One region of the Kitasatospora sp. NPDC047058 genome, then DNA from elsewhere that is predicted to be linked to it. Evidence: riboswitches for the same ligand, from Rfam matches in the RefSeq annotation. Region 1 holds a riboswitch; the other holds the start of a gene.
The links. Region 1 has a riboswitch for cobalamin ahead of ABZ885_RS32495 (CoA-acylating methylmalonate-semialdehyde dehydrogenase). Riboswitches for the same ligand answer to the same signal wherever they lie in the genome.
Positions count from the first base shown of each region.

Region 1 (6,325 bases):
GTCCGCACCGGCCGCGAACGCCTTCTCCGAGCCGGTGACCACCAGGCAGCCGATCTCCGGGTCCCGGTCGAACTCCGCGGCCGCCGCCACGACTTCGTTCATCAGCTCGGTGTTGAGCGCGTTGAGCGCCTTCGGCCGGTCGAGCGTGATCAGCCCCACCCGGCCCTTGCGCTCGGCGCGGATCGTCGCGTAGGTCATGCGGTGCCCTTCCGGAGGGTGGTGACGATGGCGGAGAAGTCCAGCCCGGCGCCCGCCCCTTCGGCGAACGCGGCGTACAACTCGGCTGCCCTGGCGCCCAGTTCGGCCGGGACGGCGGAGGCCGCAGCCGCGTCGGCCGCGAGTCCGAGGTCCTTGGCCATCAGGGCCGCGGCGAAGCCGCCCGCGTACGCGCGGTTGGCGGGGCTGGCCGGGACGGGCCCGGGGACGGGGCAGTTGCTGGTCAGTGCCCAGCACTGGCCGGACGCGGTGGAGGCCACCTCGAACAGCGCCTGGTGGCTGAGCCCGAGGCTCTCCCCGAGGACGAAGGCCTCGCTGACCGCGATCATCGAGACGCCGAGGATCATGTTGTTGCAGATCTTCGCCGCCTGCCCGGCGCCGGACGCCCCGCAGTGCACGACCCGGCGGCCCATCGCGGCCAGCACCGGTTCGGCCGCCGTGAAGTCGGCGTCGTCCGCGCCGACCATGAAGGTCAGGCTCGCGGCCTCGGCGCCGGGCACACCGCCGGAGACGGGCGCGTCGACGACCCGGTGCCCGGCCGTGCGGGCCAGGTCGGCGGCGATCCGGGCATCCCCGACGGCGATGGTGGAGCAGTCCACGAACAGCGCCCCGCGCGCGGCGGCGGTCAGGCCCGCGTAGGCGTCGAGCACATGCCGCCCGGTGGGCAGCATGGTGACGACCACCTCGGCCCCGGCCGCCGCCTGCTCCGCGGACGCGGCGACGGCGATCCCGTGCCCCGCCGCCCGTTCACGGGCGTCCGCCGCGAGGTCGAAGCCGGTCACCCGGTGGCCGGCCTTGACGAGATTGGCGGCCATCGGGCCGCCCATGTTGCCCAGTCCGATGAATCCGATGCTGTGGGTCACCAGCGCTCCAGGGATGTGGTGGTGGCGGCGAGGCCGAGCTCGCGCTCGCCGCGCGGGGCGAAGTACCGGGCCACGGCGGCGGGCTCGACGGCGCCCAGGGTGGCCGGGCTCCACCGCGGCGAGCGGTCCTTGTCGATCACCTGCGCCCGGATCCCCTCGGCGAGGTCCGGGGTGGAGAGCGCCGCACACGAGGTGCGGTACTCCTGGTCGAGCACGGCCTCCAACGGGCCGAGCGCGCGGGCCCGGCGCAGGGCCGTCAGCGTGGCCTTCACCGCGGTCGGGGAGTTGGCGGTGATCCGGTCGGCGGCCTTCTTCGCCTCGGGCTCCCCGCTGTCCCGCAGCCGGTCGAGGATCTCCTCCACGGTGCCGGCCGCGTAGCAGCTGTCGATCCACGCCCGCTGCCCGGCCAGCGCACCGGCCGGAGCGGGTCCGACGTGCCGTTCGAGGGCGTCGTGCACGGGCAGCCGGGCGAGGTCGTCGAGCAGCGCCGGCACTCGTTCGGAGGGCAGGAAGTGGTCGGCGAGCCCGCACAGCAGCGCGTCCGCGGCACCGGCCGATCCGGCGGTGAGGGCGAGGTGGGTGCCCAGCTCGCCCGGCGCCAGGGCGAGCAGGTACGTGCCGCCGACATCGGGCACGAAGCCGATCCCCGCCTCCGGCATGGCGATGCGCGTGGTCTCCGTGACGATCCGGACGCTGCCGTGGGCCGAGACGCCGACACCGCCGCCCATCACGATGCCGTTCATGACGGCCACGTACGGCTTGGAGTAGCGGGCGATCCGGGCGTTGAGGCGGTACTCGTCGCGCCAGAACTCCTCGACCGCGCCCGGGTCCCCGCCGGTGGCGGCGCGGTGGATGGCGACGATGTCGCCGCCGGCGCAGAAGGCGCGGTCCCCGGCCCCCGTGATGACGACGGACTCGACCCGGTCGTCCTGCTCCCAGGTGTCCAGGGCCTCCGCGATGCGCTGCACCATGGTGTGGGTGAGGGCGTTCAGGGCCGCGGGCCGGTTGAGGACGACGAAGCCGGCCCGGCCCTCGCGCCGGAGGACGACCTCCCCGGGGTCGTTGCCGGCCATCACGCGGCTCCGGTCAGGCCGCGGGCGACGATGACGCGCATGATCTCGTTGGTCCCTTCCAGGATCTGGTGCACCCGCAGGTCGCGGACGATCTTCTCGATGCCGTACTCGGCCAGGTAGCCGTAGCCGCCGTGCAGTTGGAGGGCCTGGTTGGCCACCTCGAAGCCGGTGTCGGTGGCGTAGCGCTTGGCCATCGCGCACAGCTGCGGCGCCCGGGGGTCGCCCCGGTCCAGGGCGGCGGCCGCCCGCCACAGCAGCGCCCGGGCCGCCTCCAGCTCCGTCGCCATGTCGGCCAGCCGGAACTGCAGGGCCTGGGCGTGCAGGAGGCGTGCGCCGAACGCCTCGCGGTCCGCGAGGTAGCCGGTGGCGCGTTCCAGCGCGGCCTGCGCGCCGCCGAGCGAGCAGGCGGCGATGCCGAGCCGGCCGCCGTTCAGCCCGCTCATGGCGATCCGGAAGCCCTCGCCCTCCGCGCCGAGCAGGCGGTCGGCGGGCAGGCGGACGCCGTCCAGCAGCACCTGCCGGGTGGGCTGGGCGTTCCAGCCCATCTTCTTCTCGTTCGGCCCGAAGGAGACGCCGGGGTCGTCGCGCTCGACGACGAAGGCGGAGACCCCGCCGGCCCCCGGTCCACCGGTGCGGGCCATCACCACGTAGATCCGGAAGTCACCCGCCCCGGAGATGAACTGCTTGACGCCGTCCAGCACCCAGTGGCCGCCGTCCCGGACGGCCCGGGTGGCGATCGCCGCCGCGTCGGAGCCGGCGCCGGGTTCGGTCAGGCAGTAGCTGCCCAGGTGCTCGGCCGTGCAGAGGCCGGGCAGCCAGCGCGAGCGCTGCCCGGCGCTGCCGTAGCGGTCGATCATCCAGCCGACCATGTTGTGGATGGACAGGTAGGCGGCGATCGACGGGCAGCCGGTCGCGAGCGCCTCGAAGGCCACCACCCCCTCCAGCCGGGAGAGTCCGGAGCCGCCGGCGTCCTCGCGCACGTAGACGCCGGCCAGGCCGACGCCCGCCGCCTTGCGCAGCACGTCCACGGGGAAGTGCTTGGCCTGGTCCCACTCGACGGCGTTCGGCGCCAGGTACTCGTCGGCGAAGGCCCGGGTCGTCTCCGCGATGGCCCGCTGGTCCTCGGTGAGATCGTGCACGGCGCTCATCCCATCGTCGGCATGGTGAAGCTCGCGCCCTCTTTGACCCCGGAAGGCCAGCGCGAGGTGACGGTGCGGGTGCGGGTGTAGAAGCGGATCGAGTCCGGGCCGTGCTGGTTGAGGTCGCCGAAGGCGGAGCGCTTCCAGCCGCCGAAGGTGTGGTAGGCGATCGGCACCGGGATGGGCACGTTGACGCCGACCATGCCGGTGTTGACCCGGCGGGCGAAGTCGCGGGCGGTGTCGCCGTCCCGGGTGTAGATGGCCACGCCGTTGCCGAACTCGTGCTCGCTGGGCAGCCGCAGCGCCTCCTCGTAGTCGGCGGCGCGGACGACCGTGAGGACCGGGCCGAAGATCTCCTCCCGGTGGATCCGCATGTCCGGGGTGACCCGGTCGAACAGCGAGGCGCCGAGGAAGTAGCCGTCCTCGTGCCCCTCCAGCCGGAAGTCCCGTCCGTCGACGACGAGTTCGGCGCCCTCCCGGACCCCGAGGTCCAGGTAGCCGCGGACCCGCTCCAGGGCGTCGCGGCCCACCAGCGGCCCGAAGTCCGCCGCGGGGTCGTCCGAGCGGCCGACCTTCAGTGCGGCGATCCGCTCGACCAGCTTCGCCACCAGGGCGTCCGCGGTCTCCTCCCCCACCGGGACGGCGACCGAGATGGCCATGCAGCGCTCGCCGGCCGAGCCGTAGCCGGCGCCGATCAGGGCGTCGGCGGCCTGGTCGAGGTCGGCGTCCGGCATCACGATCATGTGGTTCTTCGCGCCGCCGAAGCACTGCGCGCGCTTGCCGTGCGCGGCCGCGGTCGCATAGACGTACTGGGCGATCGGGGTCGAGCCGACGAAACCGAGCGCCTCCACCCGCGGGTCCTCCAGCAGCGTGTCGACGGCTTCCTTGTCCCCGTTGACGACGTTGAGGACGCCCGGCGGCAGTCCCGCCTCCAGGAAGAGCTCGGCCAGGCGCAGCGGCACCGAGGGATCGCGCTCGGAGGGCTTGAGGACGAAGGCGTTGCCGCAGGCCAGTGCGGGCGCGGCCTTCCAGAGCGGGATCATCGCGGGGAAGTTGAACGGCGTGATGCCCGCGACGACGCCGAGCGGCTGGCGCATCGAGTACACGTCGATGCCGGTGCCGGCGTTGTCGGTGAACTCGCCCTTCAGCAGATGCGGGATCCCGGCGGCGAACTCCACGACTTCCAGGCCGCGTTGGAGGTCGCCGTGGGCGTCGGCCACGGTCTTGCCGTGCTCGGCGGAGAGCAGCCGGGCGAGCTCCTCCTTCTCCTGCTCGACCAGTTGCAGGAAGCGCAGCAGCACCCGAGCCCGCCGCTGCGGGTTCCAGGCGGCCCACTCGGGCTGGGCCTGCGCGGCATCGGCGATCACCGCCTCGACCTCCGCCCGGTCGGCCAGCGGCACCCGGGCCTGCACCCGGCCGGTGTTGGGGTCGTACACGTCGCCGAAGCGGCCGGACGTCCCGGCGGTGCGCTTGCCGGCGACGAAGTGGGTCAGTTCACGGACCATCGGTTCCTTCTCTCATCGTGGATGGGGAGAGGAGGAATGGAGGCCGCCGCCGACGGGCGGGCGCGCGGTTGGTGCGGCCCGCGGCGTCACGGTGGCATGACGAACCGTCAGGAAAGGTGGGCCCCGGCGGTCGTCGGCACAGGACAGCCAGGAGCAGCGGAACGGGAGCAGCCCGGAGTCATGCGTGTCGTCTCCATCCTCGTGGAAAACACGGATCACCCGCGGCCGGTATCCTGACTCCCGGATCACCGCACGCCCTCAGGCCTTCCCGGCTGGCTGCCAGTGGCCGTCTCCTGCAAGGACGGACTCCCCGGTCACAGTGGCGGGACCGTGCCGGACTCACACCGGCTTCCCTGACACCGCGGACCTGTCGTCGACCATATAGTTGGACGTCCTAGTAAGTCCAGAGGTCTCGCTGGGCGCGTCGCGCTCCGCTGTACAGCAGTCACCGGTAGGAGTGACCACGCTCGGCAGGCCGTTCGAGCCCAGAACTTAAAGATCAAGCAAGACTCCGGCCGTCGACGGCTGCCGACGGAGTGCGGGCCCTAGCCTGGCGCCGTGACGAGTCGAAATCGAACCTCCCGTACCGGCGCGGCCGCCCTCGTGGCCGCCGGCCTCGTGGTCCTCACCGCCTGCGGCGGCGGCGGTGGCAGCAACAACAGCAACAGCAACAGCAACAGCAGTGACAGCAAGGCGAAACAGGTCGGCTGGTACCGCACGGTCGACGACCTCTGCGCGACGGTGGGCGACCCCGGCCTGCCCGGGCAGCTGAGGAGTTCCATACCGGTGACGAGCGAGGGGATCGCGGACGACCCGTCCAAGACGCTCAGCTGCAGCTACGTCGCCGGTCCGGCGACGGAGGACTGGCGGGTGACCATCGATGCGGTGGTCTTCGAGACGGCCCGCGGCTGCCACTGGCTGGAGGTCGAGGCGGACATCGCGAAGTCTCCGATCGGCGGGCCCAAGCCGACCGAGACGCGGAAGTTCGAGATGACCGACGGCGGGGGGCTCGGCCAGCAGGGCTACCGGTCGTCGGTCCGGCACCCGCTCACCGAGACCATCCCCGGGCCGGTCGACCAACTGAGCTTCAAGTCGGGTTTCTGCGACGGGAATCTGCGCCTGACGGTCGATGTCGACTACAGCGCGGGCTCGGGGATGTCCGCGGACTACCCGGGCGCGCTCGACAAGGCGGAGGAGGCGTCGCGGAAGAAGGCCGCCGAACTGCTCAAGCGGGCGCAGGAGAAGCTGTACGAGCGTGCGATGAGCCCACAGCCGACGGCTTCGTGACGGACGGGCTCCCCGGCTGGGGCCTGTTGCGACCGTGCTGGTCGCAGCCACTCGTCGATGGCTGCGACCAGCACTGTCGCTGCGTGGCGCACCGCCGGCCTTGCCCGCGTCAGCGGACGCGGCCGCGGGGCTTGAGGGGGACGGCAGGGAGTTCGGGGGCGGGCAGCCGGTCGCCGGCGTAGCCGTGGACGTCGCCGAAGCGGTTGGTGGTCATCCAGTCGGTGCGGGCCCGGGCGATGTCG
Region 1 is NZ_JBEYVJ010000352.1:25-6,349, reverse strand. It holds gene ABZ885_RS32515 (enoyl-CoA hydratase) at 1-198, opposite strand, end outside; gene mmsB (3-hydroxyisobutyrate dehydrogenase) at 195-1,079, opposite strand; gene ABZ885_RS32505 (enoyl-CoA hydratase/isomerase family protein) at 1,076-2,152, opposite strand; gene ABZ885_RS32500 (acyl-CoA dehydrogenase family protein) at 2,152-3,300, opposite strand; gene ABZ885_RS32495 (CoA-acylating methylmalonate-semialdehyde dehydrogenase) at 3,297-4,796, opposite strand; cobalamin riboswitch at 5,002-5,193, opposite strand; gene ABZ885_RS32490 (hypothetical protein) at 5,355-6,083, shown strand; partial or broken gene ABZ885_RS32485 (pirin family protein) at 6,193-6,325, opposite strand, start outside.

Region 2 (7,427 bases), on a different contig from region 1:
CGTGGAAGTACAGGACCCCCGGGCGCGGGCCGGGCCGGGCGTCGGTGGGCCGGTAGATCCGGACGGTGAGGTCGCCCGCAGGTCCCGGGACCGTGGTGTGGCCGACGGCGATGCGCGGATCGTCAGTTGGGGGTTTCGCGGCCAGCAGCGAGCGTAGGTACATCCTGGTGGCCGCCGGGTCCGCGAGCGGGTCGAAGGGCGGAACGTGGTTCAGGGCGTCGGCTATCTCGGGGTGCAGGCGTATCACGATTCTCCACGGTCTCATTGATATGGTCGCAGCGCGATGACGCTAAGGTCTCATTGATACGGTGTCAATTTGACGATGAGGAGAGGCGGGGTGCCATGGCGAAGGAGCTGACGCCGTCCCAGCTGGTCGTGCTCGGCCTGATTTCCCGGCACGGTCCGATGACGCCCTACGAGCTGAAAGCCAAGGTCGAGGGGTCGGTGAGCCGCTACTGGCCGATTCCGCACGCCCAGCTCTACCGCGACCCGCCCCGGCTGGCCGAGCTGGGCCTTCTGCGCGAGGAGGCGGAGGAACACGGGCGCCGACGCCGGGTGTTCCACCTCACCGACGCCGGCCGTGCGGCGCTGCGGGACTGGCTCGCCGACCCCGCCACGCCCGAACCGGAGACCCGGAACCCCGCCCTGCTCAAGCTGACCTTCGCCGACCTGGGCGCGCCGGGTCAGGTCGCGGCGTTGGCCGTGGCCCAGGCGGCGCAGCACCGGCAATGGCGCGACACCTACCGGGACCTTCGCGCCGGCCTGGACCCGGCGGCGCCGGACACCCCGGCCCGGGCCCGGCTGATCACGCTCGGCATCGCGCACGAGCAGAGCTACGTCGCGTTCTGGGAGGCGCTGGCGGCCGACCCGGACGGGATCGGCGAGCCGGAGGCACCGCCGGAGGGCTGATCGAGAACAGCGCTGCCCCGCACGGCTCGGCCGTGCGGGGCAGCGCTGTTGCGTCTTCTCTTTAGAAGTCGTCGTCGAAGGCGACCGAGCCCTCGACGGCGACCTGGTACGCGGACACCCGGCGCTCGAAGAAGTTGGTCAGCTCCTGGACGTTCTGGAGCTCCATGAAGCCGAACGGGTTGGTCGACCCGTACCGGATCGGCATGCCGAGGCGGGCGAGGCGCTGGTCGGCCACGGCCTGGAGGTACTCGCGCATCGAGGCGGTGTTCATGCCCGGGAGGCCGTCACCGCACAGGTCCTGGGCGAACTGGAGCTCGGCCTCGACGGCCTCCTCCAGCATCTCCGTGACCTGCTTGGCCATCTCCTCGTCGAAGAGGTCGGGCTCCTCCTCGCGGACCGTGTCCACCACGGAGAACGCGAAGTCCATGTGCATGGACTCGTCGCGGAACACCCAGTTCGTCCCCGTCGCGAGACCGTGCAGCAGACCACGGCTCCGGAACCAGTACACGTACGCGAACGCGCCGTAGAAGAACAGACCCTCCACGCACGCCGCGAAGCAGATCAGGTTGAGCAGGAACGCCCGCCTGTCCTCCTTCGTCTGCAGCGAGTCGATGTGGTCGACCGCGTTCATGTACTTGAAGCAGAACTGCGCCTTCTGGTGGATGGAGGGGATGTTCTCCACCGCGGCGAAGGCCGCGTTGCGGTCCTCCGGGTCCGGAAGGTAGGTGTCGAGCAGCGTCAGGTAGAACTGGACGTGCACGGCCTCCTCGAACAGCTGCCGGCTCAGGTAGAGCCGCGCCTCCGGGGAGTTGATGTGCTTGTACAGGCTCAGCACCACGTTGTTCGCGACGATCGAGTCACCGGTCGCGAAGAAGGCGACCAGCCGCCCGATCATGTGCCGCTCGCCCTCGCTCAGCTTGGCGAGGTCGGCGACGTCGGAGTGCAGGTCCACCTCCTCCACGGTCCAGGTGTTCTTGATCGCGTCCCGGTACCGGTCGTAGAACGACGGGTAGCGCATCGGGCGCAGGGTCAGCTCGAAGCCGGGGTCGAGCAGCATCTTGCGGTCGTCGGGGGTGCTCACTGGCAGGCCTCGCAGGACTCGGGGTTCTCCAGGGAGCAGGCGATGGCGTCCTGCTCGGCCTGGGTCATGGTCGGGGTGCCCACGCTGACCGGGTTGGCCGGCTGCGGCGCGGCCGTGCGGGCGGTGCCGGACGCGGCCTGCGCGATCCGGGTCGCCGGGCGCGAGCGCAGGTAGTAGGTGGTCTTCAGACCGACCTTCCACGCGTACGCGTACATCGAGCTGAGCTTGCCGATGGTGGGCGCGGCCATGAAGAGGTTCAGCGACTGGCTCTGGTCCAGGTACGGCATGCGCGCCGCGGCCAGGTCGATCAGCGCGCGCTGCGGCAGCTCCCAGGCGGTGCGGTACAGCGAGCGCACCTCGGCCGGCAGCCAGTTGAGCTCCTGCACCGAGCCGTTCGAGTCGCGCAGCGCGTCCCGGGTCTGCTGGTCCCAGACGCCGAGCTCCTTGAGCTCGCGCACCAGGTAGGGGTTCACCTGGAGGAACTCGCCCGACAGCGTCTCGCGCTTGAACAGGTTGGACACCTGCGGCTCGATGCACTCGTACACGCCGGCGATCGAGGCGATCGTCGCGGTCGGGGCGATGGCCAGCAGCAGCGAGTTGCGCAGGCCGGTCTCGGCGATCCGCGCACGCAGCGCCGTCCAGCGGTCGGCCCACTGCGGGGCGGCCGTCGGGAAGTGGTCGATGTGCAGCTCGCCGCGGGCGGCGCGGGTCTCGCCGTACGCCTCGTGGCGGCCCAGCTGCTCGGCCAGGTCGGCGGAGCGCTCGTACGCGGTGAGCATGATGCGCTCGGCGATCAGGGTGGAGAGGGTCTTCGCCTCGGCGGAGTCGAAGTCGATCCGCAGCTGGAAGAAGACGTCCTGGAGGCCCATCACGCCCAGGCCCACCGGGCGCCAGCGCGAGTTGGACGTCCCGGCCTCGACGGTCGGGTAGAAGTTGATGTCCACCACGCGGTCGAGGAAGGTGACGGCGGTGCGCACGGTGGCGTCCAGCCGCTCCCAGTCCATCGCGCCGATCAGGTCGGCGGCCGACGCGCCCTCGGCCACGTGGGCGCCGAGGTTGACCGAGCCGAGGTTGCAGACGGCGGTCTCGGAGTCGTCCGTGACCTCCAGGATCTCGGTGCAGAGGTTGGAGCTGTGCACCGTCCGGCCGGGCAGCGCGGTCTGGTTGGCGGCGCGGTTGGAGGCGTCCTTGAAGGTCATCCAGCCGTTGCCGGTCTGCGCCAGGGTGCGCATCATCCGGGCGTACAGGGTCTGCGCGGGGATGGTGCGGACGGCCTTGCCGGCCAGCTCGGCCTTGCGGTACGCCTCGTCGAAGTCGGCGCCCCAGAGGTCGACCAGCTCGGGCACGTCGGCCGGGGAGAACAGCGACCAGTCCTCGTTGGCGTTGACCCGGCGCATGAACTCGTCCGGGATCCAGTGCGCCAGGTTGAGGTTGTGGGTGCGCCGCGCCTCCTCGCCGGTGTTGTCGCGCAGCTCCAGGAACTCCTCGATGTCCGCGTGCCAGGTCTCCAGGTAGACGCAGGCCGCGCCCTTGCGGCGGCCGCCCTGGTTGACGGCGGCGACCGAGGAGTCGAGGGTGCGCAGGAACGGGACGATGCCGTTCGACTTGCCGTTGGTGCCCCGGATCAGGCTGCCGCGGGACCGGATCCGCGAGTAGGAGAGGCCGATGCCGCCGGCGTGCTTGGAGAGGCGGGCGATCTGGGCGTACCGGGAGTAGATCGAGTCCAGGTTGTCCAGCGGCGAGTCGAGCAGGTAGCAGCTCGACATCTGCGGGTGCCGGGTGCCGGAGTTGAACAGGGTCGGCGAGGAGGTCAGGTACTCCAGCCGGCTCATCAGGCGGTACAGCTCCGCCACCTCGCGCACCGACTGCTCGTTGTCGCCGACCGCCAGGCCACAGGCGACACGGAGCAGGAAGTGCTGCGGGGTCTCGACCACCATGCGGGTGATCGGGTGGCGCAGCAGGTAGCGGGACTGCACGGTGCGCAGGCCGAAGTACTCGAAGCGGTCGTCGCCCTGCGGGTCGATGAGCGCGTCCAGCGCGGCGGCGTGCTTCGCGACGAAGGCGGCGGTGGTGTCGCCGATCAGGCCCTCGGCGTGGCCGACGGCGATCGAGGCGGAGAAGGAGACCGAGCCCTGGCTGTTCGCCTCGTCGACGATCTCCAGCGCGAGCAGGCGGGCGGCCAGCTTCGAGTACTGCGGGTCCTCGGCGATCATCGACGCTGCGGCGTCCACGGCCAGCCCGCGCAGCTCGGCGAAGTCCGAACCGGCGTGGCGGCCGCGCAGCGCGGCGGCGGCGACATGGCCGGGGTCCACCTGCGGCAGGTCGACACTGCGGTCGGTCAGCAGCCGGAGCAGCGCGCCGCCCGGGTCGGAGACCGTCGGGGCGGCGGGGGAACCCTGGGCGGGCAGGGTGGCTGAGGCAGCGGTGGTCAAGGCGCTCTCTCCTGGCGGCGATCGGCGGCGGTGGATCGGGGTACCGGGCCGTTCGGGGCAGGGGAGCACAGCGCGAGGGCCGGACGGCGTCGCGTGACGGTGTCATCCCCGGCCCGCCCGCGAGGCCCGGAAGTACTGCTCGTGCTGCAGGCCTCTGCGGGGAGGCCGGAAGGCACGCCGTCGGCAGGTACTCGGACTCGCGGGCTCTGGTCGGAGCCGCCCGCACACCGCTGCGGGGCAGTCCCGGACTCGCACCGGGTTCCCCTGCGTCGACAGCAGGAGTGAGCATACATCTAGTGGTGTCCGCTCGATGCGACACCACATGTTGTGCAGCGCCGCGTGTTGGCGTGATGACCGGTGGTACCGGGGGAAGGGCCGTGGCGGGGCCTGGGAGGGGCCGTGGCGGGGCCGTGACGACCGCCACTGCAGGACCCGGCCGGGGGCCGGCGGCGGGGCCGCGCGAGGTCGCGACGGGGCCGCGGATGGCCCGCGGGTGTCCGGATTGGGAAACGGAATGGTCACCGGGCGGAGCCGCCGTCAGGCGCATGCCCTACGATCTCGGCTCATGAGGGAGCGGAGCGAGGGGGACGCATGAGCGACGGAACGGGAGCGCCCGGACAGGCACCGCAGGGGCAGCCGCCGGCCGCGCCGGTGCCTCCTGCGCCGTACCCCGGCGCGCAGCCGGTGCCACCGGCACCGGGCGGGTTCGGACCGCCGCCCGCCTCGTACGGGCCGCCGGTGCCGTCGCAGCAGCCGGTGGTTCCGCCGGTTCCTGCCGTGCCGCAGCCGCCCGCGCCGCAGCCGGTGCCACAGCCTGTCCAGCCGCAGCCGGTGCCGCCGCAGCAGGTCCAGCCTCCGGTGCAGCCGCAGCCGCAGCCTGTCCAGCCGCAGCCCGTGCCGCCGCAGCAGGTCCAGCCTCCGGTGCAGCCGCAGCAGCCCGTGCAGCCCCAGCCGATGCAGCCCCAGCCCGTGCCGCCGCAGCAGCCGATGCAGCCGCAGCCGCCCGCCCAGGCGATGCCGCCGCAGCAGCAGTGGCAGCCGCAGCCCCAGCCCCAGCCCGTCCAGCCGCAGCACAACGCCCAGCCGGACTGGGCGGCCATGGCCGACCGCAACGAGGCCGAGGCCAAGCGCAAGGGCCGGATGAAGATCATCGTCGCGGCCGTCGCCGTCGTCGTGGTCGGCGGCCTGATCGCCGGCGGTCTGATGCTCATGAAGAAGGACGACGGCGGCAAGAAGACCGTCGCCGAGCCGACCCCGACCGCCACCGCGACCACCCCGGCGTCGTCGCCCTCCGGCAAGGCGTCCGCGAGCGGCAGCCCGAGCGCCGCGCCCGAGGACCCGTCGAAGGCGCTCTGGGAGGCCACCACCGACCCGGCGCCGCAGGACGCGGCCGCGCTGTTCTCGGCGCTCACCGTGACCGTCAACGGCGCCACCTGGAACCGGACCGTGGTCTCGCTCGACTCGCCCTGCTGGGACGGCAACTCCACGGTCGGCGGCCTCGGCAAGATCCTCGGCGACCAGGGCTGCCGCCAGGTGCTCCGGGCCACGTACGTCTCGGGCGACAGCGCGGTGACGGTCGGCGTCGCGGTCTTCGACCACAAGCAGCAGGCCGAGACCTCGATGAAGAGCTACGTCGGCCACCTGAAGGGCGCCGCCGCCCCGGGCTCGCCGGCCTTCTGCGCCACGCCCGGCTGCACCAACACCAAGGCCACCCTGGGCCGGTACGCGTACTTCACCGTCGAGGGCTCCGCCAAGGGCGGCAACACCGCGGACGCCACCGCCACCGCGGCGGCCCCGGGCTTCGGCGAGCACGTGAAGAACCAGCTGCTCCAGCGCGCCAAGTCCGCCGCCCCGGCCGCCACCCCCGCGGGCTGACGCCCGCGCCGGACCCGCAGCGCACGCGCCCCGGCCGGGAAACCGCCGGGGCGCGCCCGTTCGCCCGGGTGCGGGGAGTGTGGCAGGCTCACCGCCAGTCAGTCGTACGTGTGTTCCGGTCGTGACGGCGCAGGCCGGTGCCGGTCAGCTTCCGGAGGAATCGTCCGTGGCCCTGCCCAGAGCGCTGCGCGCCAAGCCTGCCGTGCTGGCCGCGGCCGGTGCGGTCCTGGCCGCCGGGGCGGTCGTCCTGGCCGGCCACGACGGCCGCGCCGAGGACGAGCCCGCGCCCGGGCCCACCGCCCGCAGCGAACTCACCCTCAACGGCGCCGGCCGGACCCTGCCGCCCGAGGTCGGCCGCGAACTGCTGGCACGCGACCCGAAGGCCTCCCCGAACGCCCGGGCCGTCCAGCAGCTCCTCGCCGACCTGGAGCGCGAGGCCCGGGCCGGCCGCTCCGGCGGCACGGTGATCGGCCAGCACGTCGAGGCGCACAACGAGCGCTACAACCCCCAGTACGGCGACTACCCCGGGGCCAAGCAGGTCGGCTACTACTACAAGAAGGCCGCCGACATCACCGGCAGGCTGCCCGGCTTCGTGGAGACCGACCTCGGTCCCGGGTACGGCCAGAACGGCTGGGGCGTCGGCAACCCGCGCTCGTACTCGCAGGGCCGCTGGCCGGCCTGCGCGACCGGCTGGCAGTACACCGACGACGCCGTCGACCTGATGACCGCCGTCTGGTCCGGCCACCCGCGCGCCGAGGACGGCAGCTACGGCGCGTCCGGCGTCCAGAAGAACTGCGACGGCACCACCACCGAGCTGCCCGACAACGGCGGTGCCCCGGCCGGCCTGGTCGGGATGTCCTTCCACGAGCCGTACCCGGGCTCGGACGTGAAGTCCTTCGACCGGGTGCTCTGCTCCTCCTCGCCCGCCGCCAAGGACCCGGCCTGGTTCGGCCGCGTCGTGGACAGCGCGGGCGACACCCCCGAGTACCGCGCCCTGCTCACGGACCTGTCCTACCTGGCCGACCACCTGGAGTACCTGGCCGCGCACGACGTCCCGGTGCTGCTGCGCCCGTACCACGAGATGAACGCGGCCGACTGCGCCCGCGGCTTCTGGTGGTCCGGCCGCAAGC
Region 2 is NZ_JBEYVJ010000071.1:9,593-17,019, forward strand. It holds gene ABZ885_RS14130 (alpha/beta hydrolase) at 1-247, opposite strand, end outside; gene ABZ885_RS14135 (helix-turn-helix transcriptional regulator) at 343-909, shown strand; gene ABZ885_RS14140 (ribonucleotide-diphosphate reductase subunit beta) at 971-1,966, opposite strand; gene ABZ885_RS14145 (ribonucleoside-diphosphate reductase subunit alpha) at 1,987-4,398, opposite strand; cobalamin riboswitch at 4,587-4,728, opposite strand; gene ABZ885_RS14150 (hypothetical protein) at 5,227-6,297, shown strand; gene ABZ885_RS14155 (glycosyl hydrolase) at 6,464-7,427, shown strand, end outside.
Region 2: another riboswitch for cobalamin. It lies ahead of ABZ885_RS14145 (ribonucleoside-diphosphate reductase subunit alpha); the one in region 1 lies ahead of ABZ885_RS32495 (CoA-acylating methylmalonate-semialdehyde dehydrogenase).